2 regions of the Plantibacter sp. 2H11-2 genome follow, and region 1 is predicted to be linked to the other one. Evidence: riboswitches for the same ligand, from Rfam matches in the RefSeq annotation. Region 1 holds a riboswitch; the other holds the start of a gene.
The links. A riboswitch is a leader RNA that binds a small molecule or an ion and turns the genes downstream of it on or off. The one in region 1 is predicted to bind thiamine pyrophosphate.

Region 1 (8,828 bases):
AGCACCGGGCACCCGAGATCGCGAAGGCGTACGTCTCCGCGATCCGCGACATCGTCGTGGCGCTCGGCATCTCCGACGCGAAGATGGAGCGCGGGAACCTCCGCTGCGACGCCAACATCTCGCTGCGCCCGCGTGGACAGGAGAAGCTCGGTACGCGCACGGAGACGAAGAACGTCAACTCCCTGCGTTCCGTCGAGCGCGCCGTCCGCTACGAGATCCAGCGGCAGGCGGCGATCCTCAAGGACGGCGGATCCATCGTCCAGGAGACGCGGCACTGGCACGAGGACACCGGTGCGACGTCCGCCGGCCGGCCGAAGAGCGACGCCGACGACTACCGGTACTTCCCGGAGCCCGATCTGCTCCCGGTCGTGCCGTCGCCCGAACTCATCGAGGAACTCCGAGCGGCACTGCCCGAGCAGCCGGCCGTCCGTCGTCGTCGGCTGAAGAGCGAATGGGGCTTCACCGACCTGGAGTTCCAGGACGTCGTGAACGGTGGTCTGCTGAACGAGATCACGGCCACCGTCGAGGCCGGCGCCGCTCCGGCCGCCGCACGGAAGTGGTGGACGGGCGAGATCTCGCGGATCGCGAACCAGCGCGATGTCGAGGCGACGAGCCTCGTGTCACCCGAGCACGTCGCGGCACTCGCGGCGCTCGTCGAGGCCGGAACGCTCAACGACAAGCTCGCACGCCAGGTGCTCGAGGGCGTCATCGACGAGGAGGGCACTCCTCAGGAGGTCATCGACGCTCGCGGTCTCGCACTCGTGTCCGACGACGGTCCGCTGATCGCCGCCATCGACGAGGCACTGGCCGCTCAGCCGGACGTCCTCGCCAAGATCCGCGACGGCAAGGTCCAGGCCGCCGGCGCCGTGATCGGCGCCGTGATGAAGGCGATGCGCGGACAGGCCGACGCGGCGCGTGTGCGCGAACTCGTCCTGGAGCGCGCCTCGCAGTAGCGGTCACCGCTGCACCCTCGGGCCCGCGCCACCGTCGATGACGGCGGCTCGGGCCCGATGTCGTCGGCCAGGGGAAGCCCTGGTGCCGACTGCTGGCCCGACATACACTTCCGCCATGCTGGTCGAAGGCACCATGCGGTGGCAGGTCACGGAAGACGCTCCGATGGCCCTCATGCTGGCGCTCGCGTTCCGCGACATGGCGGGGCTCGGCGATCGATGCGTCGCGCAGCTTCCGGCAGTCACGCCGGGGCTGGAGCGGGTCGACGTCGCTGGCCTCGACCTCGACGCGCTCGCGGTCCAGTTCGACGGCTGGTGGACCGGGATCGCCCGTCGCGACACGCGCCTCTTCATGGCCGAGGTCCGCCCACCACACTTCGAGGTGTTCGATCGAGCCCTCGACCTGCAGGAGCTCGCCTACCGGGCGTACGACGAGGCGCACCGGTGGGCGGCGGCTCGCATCCGGGAGTACGAGCGTGCGCTCGCAGGCCGGTCGCCGAGCCGCCTCACCGACGTCTACGAACTCATCCGCGAGCGCCAGTTCGAGTTGCGCCGGCAATCCAGCTCGTTCCGGTTGGACCTCGAGGTGCTCCCGATCGACCGACCGGGGGCCTGGGTGGTCGCGCCCGACACGATCGTGGTCAGTGAGTCGCTCCGGGACGACCGGGAGGCCTTCCGTGAATGGCTACGGCCGCTGGTCCACGGCCTGGTCTGATCCGCTCGCGACGCGCTCGACCGGCCGACGGGTCGGGTTCAGGAGCACGACCGCGATGATCGAGCCGACGGCGCCGGCAGCCGCCATCGCGGCGGTGAGCGGGTGGGAGATCTCCGCGAAGGGCATGATGAAGGCGCTCGCGAGCGCGATCCACACGGCGACGTGTGCAGGCTTGCGCTCCGGGTCGAGGCGCAGCTTGCGGGGGTGCTCGACACGGCCGAGGAGTGTGCCGACGCCCGCGAGCAGAACCGCGACGACGAGCAGTACGACCGGTCGGGTCCACCACCATGCCGCACTCAGCGGTTCCGCGAAGGGGATGCCGAGGGCGAGCTGGAGACCGGCGACCGCGATGATCAGGGGGAGATGCCAGAGGTACACCGTCATCAGCCGGGACCCGATGAGGAAGACGACCGCTCGCGCGGCGCGGGTCCGCATGATCGCCGTGAGCAGCGGGTGCGCCAGGGCGAGCAGGGCGAGCTGCCCGACGCCGAGGACGACGAGGGGGAGGGTCGGTGGGTTGAGGTTGCCGAGCATGCTGGTCGAGTACGGCAGCCAGGTCGTGATCGGCACGAGCGCACCGTAGGAGACGAGCACCACGGCCACGAGGACGAGGCGCGGAACGGAGCGGAGACGTCCGTCGGCCAGGAAGAACCCGAACTGCTGCAGCAGCGGCCAGACGAACACCAGGTTGACGAGACCGATGCCCAGGAGACCGGTCGAGTAACGGACGACGTCGACGAGGATCACGCCGGCCAGCAGTGCCGCACAGGTCAGGACGGGGTGGCGGTCGTGGCAGGTGGCGAGGAACGGGGCGACCGCCTGGCACAGCAGGTAGGCGGCCAGGAACCAGAGCGGGGAGCCGACGCCTGCGGCGACGGCCTCGATGATGGCCGGGTCGACACCGAGCGCCCCGGCGAGCCACAGCCCCGCGGCGAGGAAGAGCAGGACCGGGATCGTCGGCAGGGCGAGTCGGAACACCCGGGACCGGAGGAAGTCGCTGGTCCCGCCACCACGTCGGACGGTGCTGCGCCAGCCGGTGATCGTCGCGAAGCCGCCAACGATGAAGAACAGCGGCATGATCTGGCCGAACCAGGTACCCGTGTCGAACCACGACTGCTGCTCGAGCGCTCGGGAGATGCCGATCGTGCCGTCCGGCTCGACGGCCACCGCGACCATCAGGAGGTGGACGATGACGACCGTCACGACGCACGCGACGCGCACGAGGTCGAGGGCGAGGTCCCGCCCGGAGAGGTCTGGGACCGCCGGGGCCGACCCGGTCCGCGTTCGCGTGCTCATCGCCGGACAGCCTAGCGTCGCCGGGCCCTCCCGCCTCGGCCCTTGTGGAGAGCGTGTCGGAGGCGACTGAGACAATGGAGGCATGAGTCGGCAGGATGGAGCGTCGCGTCGCGTCTCGGCGCACGATGCCGACGACAGCGGTACCCCCATCCTCCACGTCGACATGGACGCGTTCTTCGTCTCGGTCGAGCTCTTGGAACGGCCCGAGCTGCGCGGTCTGCCGATCATCGTGGGAAACAAGGAGGGGCGGTCGGTCGTCACCTCCGCCAGTTACGAGGCTCGCCGGTACGGCGTGCGAGCGGCGATGCCGGTGTCCCAGGCGATGCGCCTCTGTCCGAGCGCCGTCGTGTTGCCACCCCACCACGGCAGGTACCGCGAGTACTCCGACCGGGTGATGGAGGTCTTCGAGTCGGTCACGCCGCTCGTCGAGCCGCTGAGCATCGATGAGGCCTTCCTCGACGTGTCCGGCGCGGTCCGGTTGCTCGGGAGCCCACGGACGATCGCGGCGCTCGTGAAGCAACGGGTCCTCGACGCGACCGGTCTGCCGTGCTCGGTCGGCTTGGCATCGACGAAGTACGTCGCGAAGCTCGCCTCCGGCCTGTCGAAGCCCGACGGCCTGCTGGTCGTGCCCGCCGACGAGACCCTGGCGTTCCTCCACCCGTTGCCGGTCGGCGCGCTGTGGGGGGTCGGTGGTCGGACGGAGGAGCAGCTGACGAACCGGGGCATCCGGACCATCGGTCAGCTCGCCTCCACCCCGCTGTCGATGCTCCAGCGCGCGGTCGGTGAGGCCTCCGGTCGCCGACTCCTCGAGCTCGCGAACGGGATCGATCCGCGCGGCATCGAGCTGGCACGACGCGAGAAGAGCGTCAGCCACGAGGTGACCTTCCCGACGGACGTCTCCGACCCGACCATCCTCAAGCGCGAGCTGCTGAACCTCGCCGGTCTCGTCGCGATCCGGCTCCGGAAGGGCGGCTACGCCGGCCGGACGATCAGCATCCGTGTCCGCTATGCGGACTTCAGCGTCATCACGCGGTCGCGCACCATCGGCGAGGCCACGAACGTCGGGCGTCGGGTCTACGACGAGGCGGCGTCGTTGTTCGACGACCTCGATCGCGGTGGGCGTCTCGTGCGCCTCGTCGGGGTGAAGGTCGACCAGTTCGTCCCCGCCGATGAGGCCGGTGCCGGGCTCTGGGACCCGGACGAGGAGTGGCGTGAAGCCGAGCAGACGATCGACCGGGTCGCGAGCCGGTTCGGCGATCTCGCGATCGCTCCCGCCTCCCTCCTCGGCAAGCCGAGGCGTCGCGGACTCGGCAGTCGCGGAGACTCGCAGGGTGCTGGGAGCACGGATCAACCCCTTGGACCGGTGGATACCGAGCGGTAGCCTCGCGGTATGACGAATCTCGTGGAGAAGCTGGCAGAACAGGCGAAGGGGCTCGGCGTGTCCGCAGCCTACGGGGAGCAGCAGGACGTCGACGGCACGAAGCTCGTGCCCGTCGCGCTGACGTACTACGGCTTCGGCGGCGGCTCCGAGGGCGACGGCGACGACGCCCCGAGCGGCGGTGGCGGCGGTGGCGTCTCGATCCCGGTCGGTGCCTACATCAAGACCGACGAGGGTCTCCGTTTCGACCCGAACCTCATCTCGCTCATCGCCGTCGCGATCCCGTTCATCTGGGTGAGCGGCAAGGCTCTGGCCGGCCTCATCAAGGCCCTCAAGAAGTAGCCCTCCCCGTCGAACCCCTGTCGTGCGAGTGCGCACGGCAGGGGTTAGACTCGTGCCACCACGGGAGTCCGGTGAACCGGGCTGAGAGGAAGGTATTCGCCTTCGACCGTCGAACCTGATCTGGATCATGCCAGCGCAGGGAGACCATTTCTCGCTATCCCGTGCTCTTTTCCGTCTACAGGAAGGGCACGTATCGTGTCAGCATCGACCAAGATCTCACCCTCTGAACGCGCTGCGTCGCGGACCTTGCGCTGGAGGGTCGTCGACATCGTCGTGGTCGCCGTGCTCGGCGTCGCGACCGGCCTCATCTTCTGGGCGTGGAACACGCTTGGATCACTCTGGTACGCGGGTGCCAGCGCCGTCACGCCCGGTTTCGGCGGGATCGCCGTCGGGATCTGGCTCCTCGGCGGGGTGCTCGGCGGACTCATCATCCGGAAGCCCGGCGCAGCACTCCTCGTCGAGACCATCGGTGCGATCGTCTCCGCCCTCATCGGCAACGCATGGGGCGTCACGACGGTGTACTCCGGCCTCGCTCAGGGCCTCGGTGCTGAGCTGGTGTTCGCGGCGCTCGCGTACAAGCGCTTCGGCCTCGTTCCGGCGATCCTCGCCGGCGCCGGCGCCGGGGCCGGCGCGTGGCTCCTCGAGCTCGTGATGTCGGGCAACCTCGAGAAGGGTGTCGAGTTCAACGCGATCTACCTCGGTTCGCTGCTCGTCTCGGGCGCGATCCTCGCCGGTGTCGTCGGCTGGGCACTCGTCAGGGCACTCGCGTCGACCGGAGCGCTCAGTCGGTTCGCGTCGGGGCGGGACGCTCGGCGCGAGGTCTGATCGTGCCGGGAGCGGCTGGGACCGGTCCGGCGCGCGTCGTCGCGCGGGACTGGGGGTGGCGTCATGCCGGTCGGAAGGCCTGGGCGGTGCGCGACCTCGACCTCGTGATCGAACCGGGCGAGCGGGTCCTCCTCCTGGGGGCGTCCGGTGCCGGCAAGTCGACGCTGATCCACGCACTGGCCGGCGTCCTCGGCGGTGCGGACGAGGGGGAGTCCCACGGCTCGCTCCTCGTGGACGGCGTTCCGCCTGAACGAGCGAGGGGTCGTATCGGGCTCGTGCTGCAGGATCCCGATTCGCAGGTGATCCTGTCCAAGGTCGGCGACGACGTCGCCTTCGGCTGCGAGAACCTCGGCGTCGAGCGCGAGGAGATCTGGCGCCGCGTCGACGCCTCGCTGGAGGCCGTCGGACTGGACCTGCCGCTGGACCACTCGACCTCGGCGCTGTCCGGGGGTCAGAAACAGCGGCTGGCCCTCGCCGGCGTACTCGCCATGCACCCCTCGCTCCTCCTGCTCGACGAACCGACCGCGAACCTCGACCCGGCCGGGGTGGCCGAGGTGCGGGACGCCGTCGCTCGGCTGGTCGATGACGGTTCGTCCACCCTGGTCGTCATCGAACACCGCGTCGACGTCTGGCGCGAGCTGATGACCAGGGTCGTCGTGCTCGACGCCGACGGCGGTGTCCTCGCCGACGGGCCACCCGACCTCGTCCTCGACGACGTCGGGCAGCGCCTGGCCGATGCGGGTGTCTGGGTGCCGGGCATCCCGCTGGGGTTGGCCCCTCGTCCGGTGTCCGGCCCATCAGCGGCGGTCATCACGACCGACGACCTGGCGATCGGTCGAACGCGGAAGCAGCCGGTGCAGGAGCGCCTGGGGCTCGCGGTGCCCGAGGGCGCGGCGACCGTCATCGTCGGCCCCAACGGCGCGGGGAAGTCCACGCTCGCGCTCACGCTGGCGGGACTGCTGCCGGAGATCACGGGGACGGTGACCGCCGCACCGCAGCTCGCCGGCAGGCTGGGATCCCGGCCGATCCGCTGGAAGTCCACCGAGTTGCTCACACGCATCGGGACGGTCTTTCAGGATCCCGAGCACCAGTTCGTGTCATCGACCGTGCGGAACGAGCTCGGTGTCGGCCTGCAGGCCCTCCGCTGGTCCCGGACCGCCATCGACGAGCGGGTCTCCGAGATCCTCGAGGCGCTCGGTCTCGGTCGTCTTGCCGAGGCGAACCCGTTCAGCCTCTCGGGCGGTCAGAAGCGCCGGTTGTCGGTGGCCACCGTCCTCGCCGCCCGGCCGGCGGTCATGGTCCTCGACGAACCGACGTTCGGGCAGGATCGACGCACGTGGTTGTCACTCGTCCGCCTGCTGCAGCACGAGCTCGAGCGCGGCGCGACGATCGTCTCCGTCACGCATGACGCGGGGGTCGTCGAACATCTGGGCGACCATCGCATCCTCCTCGAACCGCTGGAACTCGGGAGGCGGGCCGCATGACGAGCCTCACGGCAGCGGACCGCTCGACGGTGTTGCACCATCGACCGCCACTCGACCGCGTGAATCCGGTGACGAAGGTGCTGGCCGTCCTCATCCTGTCCGTCCCGTTGCTGCTGACGATCGACTGGGTGAGTGCGAGCACGGCGGTGCTGCTCGAAGTGATGCTGTTCCCGCTCTCCGGCCTGCGGTTCACCGCGCTGCTGAAGCGGGCACTGCCGGTGCTCGTCTTCGCGCCCATCGGCGGGATCAGCATGCTGTTGTACGCGAAGCCGGGAGGGACGGAGTACCTGTCGCTCGGGTTCGTCAGGGTGACGGACAACTCGATCGAGCTGGCGGTCGCCGTGACGATCCGCGTGTTGGCGCTCGGTCTCCCGACGATCCTGCTCTTCGCGCGGGTGGATCCGACCGATCTGGCCGACGGCTTGTCCCAGATCACGAAGCTGCCGTCGCGGTTCGTGCTCGGGATCCTTGCTGGCGCGCGGATGCTCGGACTCTTCATCGACGACTGGCGCAGTCTCGCGCTCGCCCGTCGTGCCCGTGGGCTGGGGGACCGGGGAGTGGTCCGGCGGTTCGCGTCCATGGCGTTCGTGCTGCTGGTGTTCGCCATCCGCCGCGGGAGCAAGCTCGCGACGGCGATGGAGGCGCGGGGGTTCGGGGCACCGAACGAACGCACCTGGGCCAGACCGTCCCGCCTGGGCCGGGCTGACCTCGTCGCCGTCCTGGTGACGATCGTGATCATGGCTTTCGCGCTGTCCACGGCGGTCCTCGCCGGCACGTTCCGGGTCGTGGGCCAGTGAGCGCGGTTCCGCCGGTCCTGCTCATCGACGGACGGTCGGGCACGGGGAAGACGACGCTCGCCTCCTCGGTGGCGTCCGCATTGACGGCCAGCACGGTCGTCCACATGGACGACCTGTATCCGGGGTGGGAGGGGCTCGACGAGGGTGCTCGACTCCTCGTCGAGTGGATCCTCACACCGTTCTCCGAGCGGCGCGCGGGGGAGTGGCGGCGCTGGGACTGGGAACGGTCCGCCCGTGCGGAGGCGCACCTCGTGCCGAGTGACCGTCCACTCATCGTCGAGGGTTGCGGGTCGTCGTCGCGGGCGTCGCGAATACTCGCCGACACGGTGCTGTGGCTCGACGCGCCGGTGGTCCAGCGCACCGACCGCCTCATCGGGCGCGGTGACGGCGTCGACTGGCTCGCCGAGTGGACCCTCCAGGAGGACGCCTTCATCGAGCGGGAGCGGCCCGACCTCGATGCGGGTCTCCGCATCGAGGCGACGGGTGCGGCAGCCCAGGTCTCCGCGCTCGTCCTCGGCGCCCTCCGGCGCGACCACGCCGAACGCTGGAGCCCCTGGCTCCGTCCCTGAGACCCAAGGTTCGGGTTCCCGGTCCCTGAGCTTGTCGAAGGGTCAGGTCTCGGGTTCCGGTCCCTGAGCTTGTCGAAGGGTCAGGACTGGGGTTCCGGTCCCTGAGCTTGTCGAAGGGTGAGGTCTCGGGTTCCGGTCCCTGAGCTTGTCGAAGGGTGAGGTGCCCCCGGCAGGATTCGAACCTGCGACCAAGAGATTAGAAGGCTCCTGCTCTATCCCCTGAGCTACGGAGGCGGGCGTCGTCCAGGATACCGCAGCGGTGTCTCAGGCGCCGACGCCGAGGAGGCCGAGGACTCCGAAGACGAGCGACAGGGCTGCGAGGACGAGGGCGATGCTGATGAGGATGACGTGGACGCGCAGGAACGTCGTCGCACGTCCCTGATCGTCGCGGGCACGCGGGTCGGCGACGATCCGCTTGAGGAAGCGGGGCCAGACGACGACGTTGTAGACACCGTTGACGAGTAGCAGGGCG
Region 2 (8,828 bases), on a different contig from region 1:
CGCCGCATCGGAGCCGCTGTGCTCGCCCTGCTCGGAGCCTCCGCGCTCGCCCTCACCGCAGCCGTCCCGGCAGCCTCCGCCGCGACCACCTCGAGTTGGGCGACGTGGTCCGAGCTCTCCGGCGGATCGGGGTCGTACCAGGGCACGATGACCCTGGCCGGTCAGCCCGCCCTCACGGCGGCGTTGACGAGCGACTCGGTCGGCGGCGGTGGCATCGGCGTCATCCCCGGCACCACGACTTGGCTGGCCGCGTCCACCCCCGTCGGTGCGAAGTACGGCAGCAGCCGCGGTCAGGCCTACCTGAACCTCCGGCCGAAGGCGAACAACGCGGCGTCGCCCTCGACCACGACCTACTCCTTCGCGACGCCGACACCGCCGTCCGGCTGGACGTTCGTCCTCGGCGACATCGACGCCGACCAGGTCACCGTGACGGCGATCGGCCCCGACGGTTCCGCGCTCACCCCTGACGAGCTCGGGTTCAACGGTGGCTTCAACTACTGCGCTCCCGGTCTGGCCGGCAAGCCGTCCTGCACCGGTTCCGCCACGGACGTCCCCACCTGGGACCCGGCGACGCAGGTGCTCCGCGGCAACGCCGCCGCCGCGGACACCGCCGGCGCGGCGGGTTGGTTCGAACCCTCCGCCCCGATCTCCAGCCTCACGTTCACCTTCCAGCAGCGCCTCGGCGCGCCCGTCTACCAGGCATGGTTCGCGTCGATCGCGCGCGACGTGACCGGCACCGTGACCGAGCAGACCACCGGCCCGCTGGACGGTGTCGGCGTCCGCCTCATCGACCGCGACGGTCGGGTGGTGGCTTCGACCACGACCGCCGGTGGCGGCGCCTACACCTTCGCCGGCTACTTCGCGACCGACGGCTACACCGTGCAACTCGTCCCGCCGGCCGGCAAGATCGCCGACGGTCCCGCACGAGCCGCCGCGGACCTCACGGACGCCGACGCCGTCGCGGACTTCACCGTCCGGGACATCGTGCCCGTCGCCGTGTCCGGCACCGCGCTCGACACGGACGGTATGCCGATCGTCGGAGCCACGGTCACGATCGACGGCGCGGGCAGCGTCACCACCGACACCGACGGGAACTACCTCTTCGACACCGTGCCGGTCGGCGAGCACACGGTCGTCATCACGCCGCCCGCGGGTTACGCGGTGCAGAGCCCGCCGAACGTCTTCACGGTCCCGGTCGGGAGCGAGACACCCATCACCGAGCAGGACTTCGTGCTCGTCGCGAATCCCAGTCTCGGCGGGGTGATCACGTCCGGTGGAGTCGGTGTGGCCGGTGTCACCGTGAGCGTCGACGGTCCGAACGGGGTCGAGAGCGCCGTCACGGCCGCCGACGGTTCTTACCGCTTCCCGCTCCTGCCCGCTGGCTCCTACGAGGTCTCGGTCGTCGCCCCGGAGGGGTACGTCGTCTCCGGAGCCGCAACCCGGGCGGAGGAGCTCGCCGGCGCCGATCTGGACGCGGTCGACTTCGAGCTCGCTCGGCTCGGCACCGTCATCGGCGACGTCCGGACGGACACCGACGCCCCCGTGCCCGCAGCGACGGTCACGGTGACGACGCCGGGCGGCCCGGTCGCCCTGACCACGACGGCCGAGGGCTCCTACGGGCTCGCCGACCTGGCGCCGGGCAGCTACGAGGTCACGCTGACCGTCCCGGCCGGGTATTCGGTGCCCGCGGGTGGTGCCACGACGGCCACCGTCGTGGTCGGTACGGACGGCGCGGTCCAGACGGTGCCCACCTTCGTGCTCGTCGCCGATGAGGTCGCTCCGGTGCCGCCCGTCCCAACGGCGACGCCGAGCGACCCCGCCGTTCCGAGCAACCCCGCCGTTCCCAGCAACGCGGGTCGTCTGCCCTCGACCGGCGCGGACGCGATGCCGTGGATCGTCGCTGCCGGAGCGCTCTTCGTGCTCGGTGCCGCAGGTGTCGTCACCGCGGCCGTCCTGCGTCGTCGACGCGCGAATCGGGACGAGCTGTCCGGCGAATGACCGTTTGAACGACCCCTCGGGGATGGGAGGGCGCGGCTCGTCCGTAGACTTGGGCGAGCCGCGCCCCACCCAGGAGTGCGGATCGCACTGCTGAACGGGGATCCGTGGACATCATCGGGTGGGTGAACGACGCCGCGACGGCGCTGCCCGATCCGCTGATCTGGCTCCTCGGGCTCCTGTTCTCGACCGCCGAGTCCGGCCTGTGGCTCGGCCTCGTCGTCCCCGGTGAACCGGTGGTGCTCCTCCTCGCGGCCATGCTCGACTCCGCCCCCGGTGCCCTCGTGCTGTTCCTCGCGGTCGCCCTCGGCGGGTCGCTCGGGGACCAGCTGGGCTACCTCCTCGGTCGGCGTTCCGGTGGTCGCCTCCGTGACTCGGCCATCGTCCGACGGCTCGGCGTCGACGGCTGGGACCGCGCGGTCGAGGCGCTCGAGCGACGCGGGGCCCAGGCCGTCTTCCTCACGAGGCTCGTCCCCGTGCTCCGATGCCTGACACCGACCGCCGCCGGGGTCGCCCGCGTGCCCTACCGGTCGTTCCTCGCGGCATCGCTGCTGGGCTCCCTCCTCTGGTCCGCCGTCTACGTCGGGGTCGGCTCCCTCGTCCGCGCCACACTCGACACGGTCCGCCAGTACCTCGGTGCCACCGGCTGGGTGCTGCTGTTCGCGCTCGTCGTGGTGGTCACGGTGGTCGCGATCGCCCGATTCCGCCGCGGTGCCGCGATCCCCGGCGACGAGGCGATGATCCCGGTGACCCTGCACGAGAAGACGCCGCTCGCGCGCCTCCGGACGCAGCTGTTCTCCGACGACGACTGGAAGAACCTCCCGAACGCGATCACGGCGGGGCGCATCGTCCTGCTCCCGGTGTTCGCCGCCCTCGTGATCACCGGCTCCTACTGGGCTGCGCTCGTCGTCGGCGCGGTGGTGTTCCTGAGCGACGTCGCCGACGGGCAGATCGCGCGCCGCATGGGCACGGTCTCCGCGCTCGGCACCTGGCTCGACGGGGTCGCCGACCGTCTGACCGTGGTCGTGGTCGCCGCGTCGTTCGCCATCGCGCAGATCATCCCGTGGCAGGTGTTCGTGGTCATGATCGTCCCCGACCTCCTGCTCGCGTTCGTCGCCGTCGTCGCATTCCGCGGGACGCCCGAGGTGCCGGTGAGCATCGCCGGCAAGATCCGGACGGTGTTCCTCTTCGTCGGCTTCTTCGCGCTGCTCATCGGCCTCGCGCTCGGCGGCGGGGATCCGGCGTCGGCGCTCTACCGGGTCTTCGGCGGGGTCGGCTTCGTGGCGATCCTCCTGGGACTCCTCGGCCACTTCGTCGCGGCGACCCAGTATGCGCGACGCATGGTCGTCACCTGGCAGCGACAGGGCGTCCGCGCGGCCCGCTGACCATGACGCCGACCGCCGTCGGAGGTCGCCGCCGGAGGGCACACGGCCACAGCGCAGGCGGTGTCGTTTAGGCTCGGAGCATGCCAGTCGACTATCCGGACCTCGTCATCTTCGACTGCGACGGGACGCTCGTCGACACGGAACGCATCTCCGTCCGGGTGAACCTCCAGCTGCTCAACGAGGTCGGCGGCGACTACACCGAGGCCGAGGTGCGGGAGCTCTTCGTCGGCGCCTCGCTCGAGACCTACGCGACGCTCGTCGAGCAGCGGCTCGGGAAGCCGCTCGAGGCGGATTGGATCCAGCGCTGGAGCGATATGTTCCGCGGCATCTGCGAGCGCGAGCTCGAGGCGGTCGACGGGGTCGTCGACGCCCTCGACGGTATCGCTGCGACCGGGGTGCCGCTGTGCGTGGCCTCGAACGGGATGCTGCACGACGTCGTCCGCAACCTCGGGCAGGTGGGCATCCACGACCGCTTCGACGGGCGCATCTTCAGCGCGACCGACGTCGCCGTCGGCAAGCCCGCACCCGACCTCTTCCTTCATGCCGCCGCCGACTTCGACACGGCCCCCGAGCGGTGCGCGGTCATCGAGGACAGCGTCGTCGGCGTCCTCGCTGCCCGCGCGGCCGGCATGACGGTCTACGCCTACGCCGGCGGCATGACGCCCGCCGAGCGCCTCATCGGCGACGGCACCCACGTCTTCGACGACATGCGCTTGCTGCCCGACCTCATCCGCGACACCTGGGCGACCTCCGCGGCACGCTAGCCGCGCCGCACTAGCTGCGACTGCGGAGCTCGGGGAAGCCGTCCTCATCGTCAGGGACGGCCTGCGCCGCGACCGTCGGCGCCGCTGCCGGATCGGCTGACGTCGACACGTCCTGCTCCTCGGCGCGACGCCGCGTGCGTTCGCCACCGCGCTTGACGGCACGGTCGAACAGCTGTGGGCCGGTCGTCGCCAGGCGCCTCCAGGGGAGGGTGCCCTCGATCTCGATCTGCAGGGAGAAGCTCAGCAGGGTGCGGATGACGACGATGATCGCGAGGACGAGTGCGTCGGTCAGTGAGGGCGTCGACGTGACCGTCGTCACGAGGTCGGCGGCCACGAGGATCTCCAGCCCGAGCAGGATGACCGAGCCGATCGTCTCCCGCAGCATCCGGAAGGCCCGTGCGCCGTCGCGCGTGCTCCACCACAGGCGGGCCGAGAGGGTGACGGCGATCACGAAGCCCACGACCATCGCCCCGACACCGGCGACCTCGAAGACGATGGTGACCAGCTCGAAGAAGTCCATCCCTCCATCATCGTCGCCCGCCCGCTGGACCGGAAGCCGGGCCGACCCGCTAGGGTGGTCGCGAGTGACACGGGGTGCCGATCCCACGACGATCGGCTGAGAACACACCCGTCGAACCTGATCTCGTTAGTCCGAGCGAAGGGATGTCGCGAATGAGCATTCGCACACCGCAGCAGTCTGCCCACCCGTCCACCGACGACTCGTCCGTCGGCGAGTTTGCGAGCGCGTCCGGGGACCTCCTCGACCGCCTGCGCGAGCGCACGCCGCTCGTCCAATCGATCACGAACGCCGTGGTGACGAACTTCACGGCGAACGTCCTGCTCGCCATCGGCGCCGCCCCGGCGATGACCGACATCCCCACCGAGGCCGGACCGTTCGCCCGCATCGCCTCCGGCGTGCTCCTCAACCTCGGGACGCCGCAGGCTGAGCAGCGCGAGGCCATGGTCGAGGCCGCCACCGCCGCGAACGAGGCCGGCACTCCATGGGTGCTCGACCCCGTCGCCGTCGGCTTCCTGCCGGTGCGCACGGCGCTCGCCACCGAACTCCTCGCCCTCCGGCCGACGATCGTGCGCGGCAACGCCAGCGAGATCATCGCGCTCGCCGGACTGGGCGCCGGCGGTCGCGGCGTCGACAGCACCGACTCGGTCGACAGCGCGATCGAGGCGGCCACCGCGATCGCCCGCACCTCGGGTGCCGTCGTCGCGATCTCCGGGCCGACAGACGTCATCACCGACGGTGAGCGCATCGTCCGCTGCTCGAACGGACATGCCTGGCTCACCCTCGTGACGGGCGGTGGCTGTGCCCTCGGTGCCGTACTCGCCGCCTTCGCGTCACTCGACGACGACCGGCTGCTGACGACGCTCGCGGCGACCACCGCGTACACGGTCGCCGCGCAGCTGGCGGCCGCGGAGAGCCGTGGACCCGGCTCCTTCGCTCCCGCCTTCCTCGACCGCCTCCACCTCCTCGATGCCGACACCGTCCGCAGCCTGGCGGTGATCGCGTGAGCGCCTCGACCACCGCGGACCTGGTCCTCGCGGCCCGTTCGCACGCCGAGCTCGTGCGCCGCGGTATCGCCACCTACCTCGTCACGGATGCTCCGGCCAGCGGGGATCGCGGTGTCCTCGACGTCGTACGCCGAGCTGTCGACGGCGGGGTGACCGCAGTTCAGCTGCGGGAGAAGACCGCATCGGCGCGAGAGCTGTTCGACCTGACCGTGCGTGCGGCGGAGGTCGTCGCCGGGCGGGCGCTGCTCCTCGTCGACGACCGGGTGGACGTGTTCCTCGCCGCCCGTTCCGCCGGTGCCGTCGTCCACGGCGTCCACGTGGGTCAGAGCGATCTCCCGGTCGACGCCGTGCGCCGCATCGTGGGGCAGGCCGCCGTCGTGGGGCTGACGGCGAACACCCCGGCGCACCTCGACGCGGTCGCAGCGCTGCCTCCCGGGGCCGTCGACTACCTCGGTGTCGGCGTCATCCGCCCGACGACGACCAAGCCGGACCACCCGGAGCCGCTGGGCATGGAGGGGTTCGCCGCGATCGCCGCCGCGACCCCGCTCCCGTGCGTCGCGATCGGTGGGGTGTCACTGGAGGACACGGTCGAGCTCCACGCTGCCGGTGCCGCTGGTCTCGCCGTCGTCTCCGCCATCTGCGCCGCCGACGATCCGGCGGCCGCCGCCCGGGCGTTCCGCAGCGCCTGGACCGAGGTCTCGGCATGAGCGCCGCGGAGCAGACGACGACGCCGGAGTCGTCGAGCTCGGACCGGGTGCGCGGTCGACGACCTGTCGCGGTCCGGGACACACCGCGGGTGCTCAGCATCGCCGGGACCGACCCGACCGGCGGTGCCGGGATCCAGGCCGACCTCAAGAGCATCGCCGCGAACGGCGGATACGGCATGGCGGTCGTCACCGCGCTCGTCGCGCAGAACACCCGGGGCGTCCGATCCGTGCACACCCCGCCCGTCGGGTTCCTCCGCGAGCAGTTGGACGCGGTCGCGGACGACGTGGTGATCGACGCGGTCAAGATCGGGATGCTGGGCGACGTCGCGATCATCGACACCGTGTCGACCTGGCTGCAGGAGACCGTGACCGGACCCGTCGTCCTCGACCCGGTGATGGTCGCGACGAGCGGGGACCGCCTCCTCCACCGCGACGCCGAAGCGGCCATGCGCGCGCTCCTGCCACACGTCGACCTCCTGACCCCGAACCTGCCGGAGCTCGCCGTCCTCGCGGACGAGCCGGTGGCGACGAGCTGGGCCGACGCACTCGCCCAGGCGGAACGGGTCTCGGCGCAGGCGGGCGTGATCGTGCTCGTGAAGGGCGGGCACCTGACGGGGACGACCGCGTGCCCGGATGCGCTCGTCGACGCCACCGGTGGTCTGGGCGACGACCGATCACTCGTCGAGTTCGACGGTCTTCGAGTCGACACGCGGAACACCCACGGAACCGGGTGCTCCCTGTCGAGCGCGATGGCCACCCTCGTCGCCCGTTCGGGATCCTGGACCGAGGCCCTCGGCGAGGCGAAGGCGTGGCTCACGTCGAGCCTCCGGCACGGGGATTCGCTCGAGGTCGGCTCGGGCAACGGCCCGATCAGCCACTTCGCCGAGCTGTGGGCGTCGGCCGGGATGACCTCGGGTAGGCAGGACGGCGCCGGCATCCTCACGGGCTGGTGGGAGGACATCGCCCAGCTGCGGGACCGGATCGACCACCTGCCGTTCGTGACGACGCTCGCGGACGGCACCCTCGATCCGGCCCGGTTCGCCTGGTACCTGCAGCAGGACGCGATCTACCTGCGGGCCTACTCGCGGGTCCTCGCGCGAGCGAGTGCACTGGCACCGACGGCCGAGGAGCAGGTGTTCTGGGCGACCGGTGCGGCGGGCTCCATCGAGGCCGAGATGGAGCTGCACCGCACCTGGCTCAGCACGTATGCCGTCAGCGGTATGGACGTGGAACCGTCGGCGACGACCGCGGCGTACCTCGACCACCTGCACGCGGCGACGGTCGACGGCGACTACGGGCGGGTGGTCGCCGCCGTGTTGCCCTGCTACTGGATCTATCAGGATCTCGGTGAACGGCTCGTCGGCGCATCGCACGCGGAGCACCCCTTCGCGGCGTGGCTCGACACGTACGCCGACCCCGCCTTCGCGACGGCCAACGCCCGGGCGATCGAGATCGTCGCCGGGGCGGCAGCTCGTGCGGACGAGGCCGGCCGGGAGACGATGCGACGGGCGTTCCTGGCCTCGGCCGCGCACGAGGAGGCGTTCTTCGCCGAGCCGATACGATGAAGGCCGGATCCGCCGCCGCGGTCCCGGACCACGACGAGAGGCCCCTGATGCTGACGAGCAACGAGTACTTCGACGGCAACGTGAAGTCGATCGGCTTCACCACGAACGAGCCCGGTGCGGAGTCGGCCAGCGTCGGAGTGATGGAGCCGGGGCAGTACACCTTCACCACGGGTAAGGCCGAGGAGATGTCGGTGATCTCCGGCAAGCTCCGCGTGCTGCTGCCGAACACGAGTGCCTGGCAGGACTTCGGGCCCGACGCGCAGTTCAGTGTCCCGGGGAGCAGCAGCTTCCAGGTCGAGGTCGAGGTCACCACCGCGTACCTCTGCCGCTACCTCAACATCTGAACGTTGGTCACTGAGCTTGTCGAAGTGTCGACCGGCTCAGGGACCGGTCGGGGTGCGCCCGTCGACCGGCTCAGGGACCGGTTCGGTCCGTCCGAGCGTCCCGGCTCAGGACCGGTCGACGACCTCGAGCGTGAGGACGACGGTCGAATCGTCGGAGCTGTTCGTCAGCGTCACCGTCGTGCTCCCGACCTCGAGCGGCTGCAGACCGGGGTTGAACGACGCGCCGCCGCGGGATCCGCCCGGCACGTACTCCGCGATCGACGGATCCTCGACCTTCGCGGACCAGACGGTCGGATCGACGGCGACGAGGTCCACCACGTTGTCGAGGCCGACGGTGATGGTGCGGCCGTCCTGATCGACGAGCTGCACGATGACGGGTGCGATCACGCCGGCCTCGCTCGCGGAGCTCTGACCGGAGGGCGAGTCCGCGCCACCCGTGCAGGCACTCGTGCCGAGCACGGCGCCGACGATCGCGATCACGGTCAGCCCACGGGTCGCACGGCGCATGGCGGTCCTCTCTCGACGTGACCTCACCCTACCGCCG

Region 2: another riboswitch for thiamine pyrophosphate. It lies ahead of thiM (hydroxyethylthiazole kinase); the one in region 1 lies ahead of ACQG07_RS01160 (ECF transporter S component).

The regions. Positions count from the first base shown of each region.
Region 1 covers NZ_JBNBBL010000001.1:251,474-260,301, reverse strand. Annotated here, with positions in the region: gene gatB (Asp-tRNA(Asn)/Glu-tRNA(Gln) amidotransferase subunit GatB) at 1-953, shown strand, start outside; gene ACQG07_RS01180 (hypothetical protein) at 1,069-1,665, shown strand; gene ACQG07_RS01175 (acyltransferase family protein) at 1,636-2,961, opposite strand; gene dinB (DNA polymerase IV) at 3,044-4,342, shown strand; gene ACQG07_RS01165 (hypothetical protein) at 4,352-4,681, shown strand; TPP riboswitch at 4,732-4,840, shown strand; gene ACQG07_RS01160 (ECF transporter S component) at 4,877-5,506, shown strand; gene ACQG07_RS01155 (ABC transporter ATP-binding protein) at 5,593-6,990, shown strand; gene ACQG07_RS01150 (energy-coupling factor transporter transmembrane component T family protein) at 6,987-7,787, shown strand; gene ACQG07_RS01145 (hypothetical protein) at 7,784-8,356, shown strand; tRNA gene ACQG07_RS01140 (tRNA-Arg) at 8,518-8,590, opposite strand; gene ACQG07_RS01135 (SCO4848 family membrane protein) at 8,621-8,828, opposite strand, start outside.
Region 2 covers NZ_JBNBBL010000002.1:247,272-256,099, forward strand. Annotated here, with positions in the region: gene ACQG07_RS05520 (carboxypeptidase regulatory-like domain-containing protein) at 1-1,998, shown strand, start outside; gene ACQG07_RS05525 (CDP-alcohol phosphatidyltransferase family protein) at 2,103-3,380, shown strand; gene ACQG07_RS05530 (HAD family hydrolase) at 3,461-4,144, shown strand; gene ACQG07_RS05535 (DUF1622 domain-containing protein) at 4,155-4,664, opposite strand; TPP riboswitch at 4,725-4,825, shown strand; gene thiM (hydroxyethylthiazole kinase) at 4,817-5,668, shown strand; gene thiE (thiamine phosphate synthase) at 5,665-6,375, shown strand; gene ACQG07_RS05550 (bifunctional hydroxymethylpyrimidine kinase/phosphomethylpyrimidine kinase) at 6,372-7,940, shown strand; gene ACQG07_RS05555 (pyrimidine/purine nucleoside phosphorylase) at 7,988-8,284, shown strand; gene ACQG07_RS05560 (hypothetical protein) at 8,390-8,791, opposite strand.